Regions from separate parts of the Brevibacterium sp. genome, predicted to be linked through region 1. Evidence: predicted binding sites of a transcription regulator. Region 1 holds the regulator's gene; the other holds the start of a gene.
The links. The regulator HspR, encoded in region 1, represses chaperone genes until heat shock. The targets are predictions, from matches to a motif close to AAGTTGAGTCNNNNNGACTCAACTT.
Positions count from the first base shown of each region.

Region 2: clpB (ATP-dependent chaperone ClpB) is a predicted target of HspR. The motif match lies at 2,016-2,040, and genes of this name have one in related genera.

Region 1 is NZ_JBQDYQ010000057.1:2,813-6,221, reverse strand. It holds gene dnaK (molecular chaperone DnaK) at 1-49, shown strand, start outside; gene ACTIIH_RS13335 (nucleotide exchange factor GrpE) at 49-723, shown strand; gene ACTIIH_RS13330 (DnaJ C-terminal domain-containing protein) at 902-1,915, shown strand; gene ACTIIH_RS13325 (heat shock protein transcriptional repressor HspR) at 1,930-2,370, shown strand; gene ACTIIH_RS13320 (DUF1206 domain-containing protein) at 2,521-3,396, shown strand.
Region 2 is NZ_JBQDYQ010000006.1:48,585-51,993, reverse strand. It holds gene clpB (ATP-dependent chaperone ClpB) at 1-1,953, opposite strand, end outside; gene ACTIIH_RS03580 (hypothetical protein) at 2,139-2,303, opposite strand; partial or broken gene ACTIIH_RS03575 (cation:proton antiporter domain-containing protein) at 2,588-3,163, opposite strand.

The DNA.
Region 1 (3,409 bases):
TGTCGTCGACGCCGAAGTTGTCGACGATGAGGATGAGGAGAAGAAGTAATGACTGCCGAGGGCAACGACAAGTCGTCCGAGGAGCCAGGCTTCAACTTCAGCGACAAGCGCCGGGTCGATCCGAACACCGGTGAGGTCCGTCCCGAGGCCGACGCCCAGTCGGCCTCGGCCGGGGCCGGCGAGGAGCCGACCTCGGACGCGAATGCCGAACAGGCTGCCGCGTCCGATGCCAGCGACCTCGGGGTGGACATCCCGTCCGATGCCTCGGGTCTCGAAGACATCGAGCCGGAAGCCGAGCCCGAACCGGGCTCGGAGGCAGCGGGGTACCTGGCCGACCTCAAGCGCATCAACGCCGAATATGCGGCGTATCGGATGCGCGCCGACCGCGAACGTGAGCGTGCGGCTCTCGGCGGCACGATCAAGGTCGTTGAGGCCCTGATCCCCGTGCTCGACGAGGTCAAGCTCGCTCGCGACAACGGCGATGTCAGCGGGCCTTTCGAGACCCACGTGAACAAGCTCGTCGAATCGCTGAACAAGATCGGCGTCGAACAATACGGAGAGGTCGGCGACGAGTTCGACCCGAACATCCACGAGGCGCTCATGCAGCAGCCATCGGATGAGGTCGAGAATCCGACGCTCTTCCTGGTCATGCAGCCGGGCTACCGTATCGGGGAGCGCATCATTCGCGCCGCCCGTGTCGGTGTCCAGCAGCCGGAGGACTGAACGACAACGATCGCCGAGGCGGCCGCCGGCCCCGTACGCCGGTTCACCGAGGTACGGGGCCGGGGAACCGCCTCGGCGGCGGTCCGGATCTTCGGGGCAGTGCCCCGGGGATGCGGATTGTGAGAGGACAAGTGAATACCGTGATGACAGGATTGATTGGAAGGAAAGGAGGTGCCAGGTGAATACCGGACCTCAGAATGATTGGTTCGATAAGGACTTCTACAAAACCCTCGGCGTCTCCAAGGATGCTTCCGACGCTGAGATCAAGAAGGCTTATCGCAAGCTCGCGCGCAAGTATCACCCGGACGCCAACCCCGGTGATGAGAAGGCCGAAGAGAAGTTCAAGGAGATCGGCCAGGCCCACCAGGTGCTCTCCGACAAGGAATCCCGGGCCCAGTACGATCAGGTCCGCGCCATGGGCGGCGGTGCCAGGTTCAGCGCCGGTTCCGGTGGACCGGGCGGGGCTGCCGGCGGCGGATTCGACGATGTGTTCTCCGACCTCTTCGGAGGCGGCGGACGCACCAGGACCCGCACGACCTACACCGGTGGGGGAGACGTTCCCCCGGACCTGGCGGATCTGCTCGGCGGATTCGGCGGAGGTTTCGGCGGTGGCGGTTACGGCGGCTACCAGCCTCCGGTCAAGGGCGGCGACATCAAGGCGAGTACGACGCTGTCGTTCACCGAAGCGATCAACGGTGCCTCGGTGAAGCTGAATATGCCGGGTGGGAAGCCGCTGACCGTGCGGACACCGATCGGGGTCAAGGACGGGCAGAAGATCCGCCTGGCCGGCAAGGGCAAGACCAGCCCCAACGGCGGCGAGCCCGGTGACGTCATCCTCACCGTGCACGTACGCCCGCACCCGGTCTTCACCCGCGATGGTGACAACCTGCGGATTGAGCTGCCGATCAGCTTCGACGAGGCGGCCCTCGGCGCCGAGGTCAAGGTGCCGACCCTGGGCGGAACGCCCGTCAAGGTCAAGGTCGCACCGGGGACACCCTCGGGACGGACCCTGCGCGTGCGGGGCAAAGGTGTGAAGACGAAGAAAGGCACCGGCGATCTGCTGGCGACAGTCCAGATCGTGGTGCCGAAGAATCTGTCCAAGGAAGCCAAACAAGCGGTCGAGGCCTTCAAGGCCGCCACCGAAGGTGAGGATCCACGCGCCGGCTTGCTGGACAAGGCCAAGGCCAGCTGAGGTGGTTAATCACAATGCACATTTCATCGAGTGCGGCGGTGTATGTCATCTCGGTGGCCGCGGATCTGGCGGGCATGCACCCGCAGACGCTGCGGCAGTATGACCGACTGGGTCTCGTCACTCCGGATCGCACTGCGAGCCGGGGCCGGCGTTATTCCGGAAGGGACATCGCCAAGCTGCGACTGATCCAGCAGCTGTCGCAGGACGAGGGAGTCAACCTCGTCGGGATCAAGAAGATCATCGACCTGCAGAATCAGGTCGATGCGCTCAAGAGCCGCAACGAGGAGCTCGAGGACGAGGTTCGGGCACGCCGGTCGGCGCAGGAACGCGATGCGCGCGTCTTCGCAGCCGGCACCGTGGGCGGAGACGTCGTCTCGATCTCGAGGGGACGACGCCCACAGGGTCGTCCTGAACCGGGAGCCTTGGTGCTGTACAACCGGTATCGGCGCGGCTGAGTCGGCAGTCGCCGGTCAGAGTCGGTGTGATCGGATCTGAGGCGGAGTGCGAACCCATCTGGGTATTCGCGCTCCGCCTCTTCGCATCTGTCCGAGGATTCTGTTTGTTTGCGGCGCAGAAAAGTACAGATGCTGTGCGACACTGACTCTGTGGACGAGAAAGAGAAGGTTCGACAGGTCGCCGACAGCGCTGATTCGGCGGCTCAGGAAGCCGCAGACAGCCGCTGGTTCGAGCGGGTGGCCCGAGCGGGATTCATCGCCAATGGATTGGTCCACGCCATCCTCGGCGCGACCGCTGTGACGATCGGGCTGGGGCAAGGCGGCGGCAACGCCGACCAGGCAGGAGCTGTCGGCCAGATCGCTGCGCAGCCCTTCGGCATGGTGCTCATCATCGTCTGCTTCCTCGGCTGTGCGTTGATGGCTTTGTGGTGCCTGGTCAACGCGTTCTTCGGCTCAGCATCGCTGCGTGGCGCTGGTACTCGGGATCTGCAGGAGAAGCAGGGGAGGAAACAGTGGACCGACTTCTTCACGATGGTCGGTTCTGCCATCGCCTATGTAGTCGTGGCGGCAACCTTCTCCCAATTCGTCTTCGGCGGAGGAGCGGATTCGGGTAAGTCGAGTTCACAGGCCTCGACGACGGTGGCGAAGGCGCCGGCTGGACTGTATATCCTCATGGCCGTCGGCGCCGTGATTGCGATCATCGGCATCGTATTCTGTGTCAACGGTCTGCGGCGGAAGTGGAAAGACGAGCTGCGTCGGCCGCGCAGCGCGTTCACTCGCTTCCTCGTCGGTTTCACCGGTGTTGTCGGGTATCTGGGCAAAGGTGCGACTTTGCTGTCGGTGGGCATCCTCATCGTGGTGTCCGCGGCGACCGGTGATCCGGAGGAGTTCACCGGAATCGACGGTGCGCTCAAGGGCATGCGCGATCAGCCGTTCGGGCCGTATCTGCTGTTGGCTGTGGGTCTCGGCCTGGTCCTCTACGGAGTCTTCCTCGCCCTGCGCTCGAGGTACGACCGCATGGAATGAGCCGTCTTCTGCC
Region 2 (3,409 bases), on a different contig from region 1:
GGACACGGTGTGCTTCTCACCGTATTCGCTCATATCGATCCTGATCAGGGCCTTCTCATCGTCGAAGAGGAAGTCCGCCAGCGACTTCGCGAGCTCCGTCTTACCCACACCGGTGGGCCCGAGGAACAGGAACGAACCGGTCGGACGGTCGGGGTCGGCGACACCCGCACGCGAACGGCGGATGGCGTCGGAGACCGCGGCGACAGCGTTCTTCTGACCGATGAGGCGCTCACCGAGGATGTTCTCGGCTTCGAGCAGCTTCTCGACCTCACCTTGGACGAGGCGTCCTGCGGGGATGCCCGTCCAGGAGGAGACCACCTCGGCGATATCGCTGCTCGAGACCTTGTCCGAGACCATCGGATCCGAGGTCTGACCGGCTTCGGCCTGAGCCTCTGCTGCTTCGGCTTCGGCGATCTCCTTCTGCACGGCGGGGATCTCCCCGTAGAGCAGGCGGGATGCGGTCTCGAGGTCCGTGTCGCGCTGAGCCTTCTCGGCCTGCGAGCGCAGTTCGTCGAGCTTCGTCTTCAGCTCACCGACCCGGTTGAGGCCGGCACGCTGGGACTCCCACGTCGCTTCGAGCGAACGCAACTCCTCCTCTTTGTCGGCGAGGTCGGCGCGCAGGGCGGTCAGGCGCTCGGCCGATGCGGAATCGTTCTCCTTCGACAGGGCCATTTCCTCCATCTTCAGGCGGTCCACGGCGCGGCGGAGCTCATCGATCTCGACCGGAGCCGAGTCGATCTCCATCCGCAGGCGGGAGGCCGCCTCGTCGACGAGGTCGATGGCCTTGTCCGGCAGCTGCCTGCCGGTGATGTACCGGTCCGACATCGTCGCCGCGGCCACCAGCGCGCTGTCACTGATCGAGACCTTGTGGTGCGCCTCGTAGCGTTCCTTGAGCCCGCGGAGGATCGCGATCGTGTCCTCGACGCTGGGCTCTCCGACGAACACCTGCTGGAACCTGCGCTCAAGGGCGGGGTCCTTTTCGATGTTCTCGCGGTACTCGTCCAGGGTCGTGGCGCCGATCATCCGCAGCTCGCCGCGGGCGAGCATCGGCTTGAGCATATTGCCCGCGTCCATCGAGGAGTCCCCGCCGGCGCCGGCTCCGACGATCGTGTGGAGCTCGTCGATGAAGGTGATGATCTGCCCGTCGGAGTTCTTGATCTCCTCGAGCACGGCCTTGAGCCGCTCCTCGAACTCGCCGCGGTACTTCGCGCCGGCGACCATGGCGGACAGGTCGAGGCTGATCAGCGTCTTGTCCCGCAGCGATTCGGGCACGTCTCCGGCCACGATCCGCTGGGCCAGGCCCTCGACGACGGCGGTCTTGCCGACGCCGGGATCACCGATGAGGACGGGGTTGTTCTTCGTCCTGCGCGAGAGCACCTGGACGACGCGGCGCACTTCCTTGTCGCGGCCGATCACCGGGTCGAGCTTGCCTTCGCGGGCGGCGGCGGTAAGGTCGACGCCGAACTTCTCCAGCGACTGCATGGTCTCCTCGGGGTTCTCCGAAGTGACCTTCTTGCCTCCGCGCAGTTCGGGCAGGGCCGCAAGCAGTGCGTCCCGGTTCGCCCCATTCGCGCGCAGCGTCTCGCCGGCGCCGTCATCTCCGGCCGCCGCTGCGAGCAGCAGGTGCTCGGTCGAAACGAACTGATCGCCCAGGGAGGTCATCTCCTCCTGCGCGAGGTTCATCATCTCGAGTCCGGCGCGGGACAGGCCTGGCTGGCTGACCGAAGATCCGCTGACCGTGGGGAACCTGTCGATCACTGCTTCAATCGCGGTGAGCACCGACTGTGGGTCGGCGCCGACCTTCGTCAGCAGGGCCGAGGCCAGGGAGTCGGGCTGCTTGAGCAGCGCGGCCACGAGGTGGGCCGGTTCGATCTGGTTGTTGTGCCGGGCGACGACGTCGTTGACCGCAGTCTGCAGCGCCTCCCGGGATTTGGTTGTCATCTGTGCGTCCATCTGCGCATCTCCTTCTTTCAATTCTGGGCTGATTTGAACTCTCGCCGAGAACAACATCGACAAAGTTGAGTCTATTCCGCTCAACTTTGAATTTCCAGAGGAATCTTCGTCGAAACATTCCGCCCGGATGCGTGCCCCTGCCCCACCGGGACCGGCCCGGAGACCCAGCCGGGACCGGCCCGTTCCTACCGGGTGATGACCGACTGGAGGTCGAAGCGGTGGAGCACCTTGTCCGCAACCTCCGGATCGGTGCCGCGCTCACGACGGGCCTTGAGCACCTCGGCGCGAGCGGACTGCATGGCCTTCTTCTGCACGGCCAACGTCTGCTCCCGGTGTTCCTTGAAAGCCATCGCCTGCTCCGAACTCGCCTGGTCATCGGTGGTTCCGCTGAGCTGATCGTGCAGGACTTTGAACCTCGCGCGCAGTGGTTCGATGATGTCGTCGGGCAGGCTGTGTCATCGTTCTTGATCTCGCGCATCGCGGCCTTGTAGGCGCGCAGTGCGATGTCCCTGGTCGCCTGATGTTCCTTCTCCGCTTCGTCGTCGATGCCGAGGGCGGCGACGACCACGACGGCGATGAAGCCGCCGACGAGCAGCGCTCGCCCGAGGTCGGCATGCTCGGATTCGACGATGAGACGCAGATCGAGGCCGATGAGTCCGAAGGCGATTCCGGTGATGAGCATCTCGAGGACCTGCCACGTCGAATTCTGCGTCACCCGCTCCGCCGAGTTCCCCTCGACATCGCGGCGCCGCACTTCGAGAGCGGCCACGACGACGGCGATGACCCCGCTGGCGTGGAAGTGCTCGGCCACGAGGTAGACGCCGAAGGGCAGGACGAGCATCAGGGAGGACCGAGCGATCGTGTGATCGATCTTCTCCATCACCCACCAGGCGGCGAAGGACAGGACCAGACCGACGAGGATCGCCACGACGGCGAAGACGGCGAACGACACGGCCAGATCGGCAAAGTCCACTTCGGTACCGGCCAATACCGCGGCCATCGCAGTCTGGAAGATGACGAGGGAGGCGGCATCGTTGAACAGGCCTTCGCTCTGCAGGGTCGACATGATGCGGCGGGGGATCGACACGGTGCTGGCCACGGCTTCGACAGCGACCGGGTCGGGTGGGGCGAGCATCGCGCCGAGCGCGATGGCTGCGGCGATCGTGATTCCGGGGATGAGGAAGACCGCGGAACCGGCGACGGCGGCCACGGTCACCCCGACCAGGGCCACGGAAGCTTGAGCTTCTGCCCCACACCGACCACCACCGAGGTGGCGGCACCGAATCCGATGATCATCAGCAGTGTGGTCATGCCAGTCCTTCCGTGCCGCTCCCCTCGGGGCGGACGGGTCCGGAGGCGGGCGGAAATCGTCGGAGCAGATTCCGCGCCGGGCCCGGTGGCCTTTGGCAGAATGAGGCTATGTCGGAATCAATTGTATTCGTCCACCTCGACGACG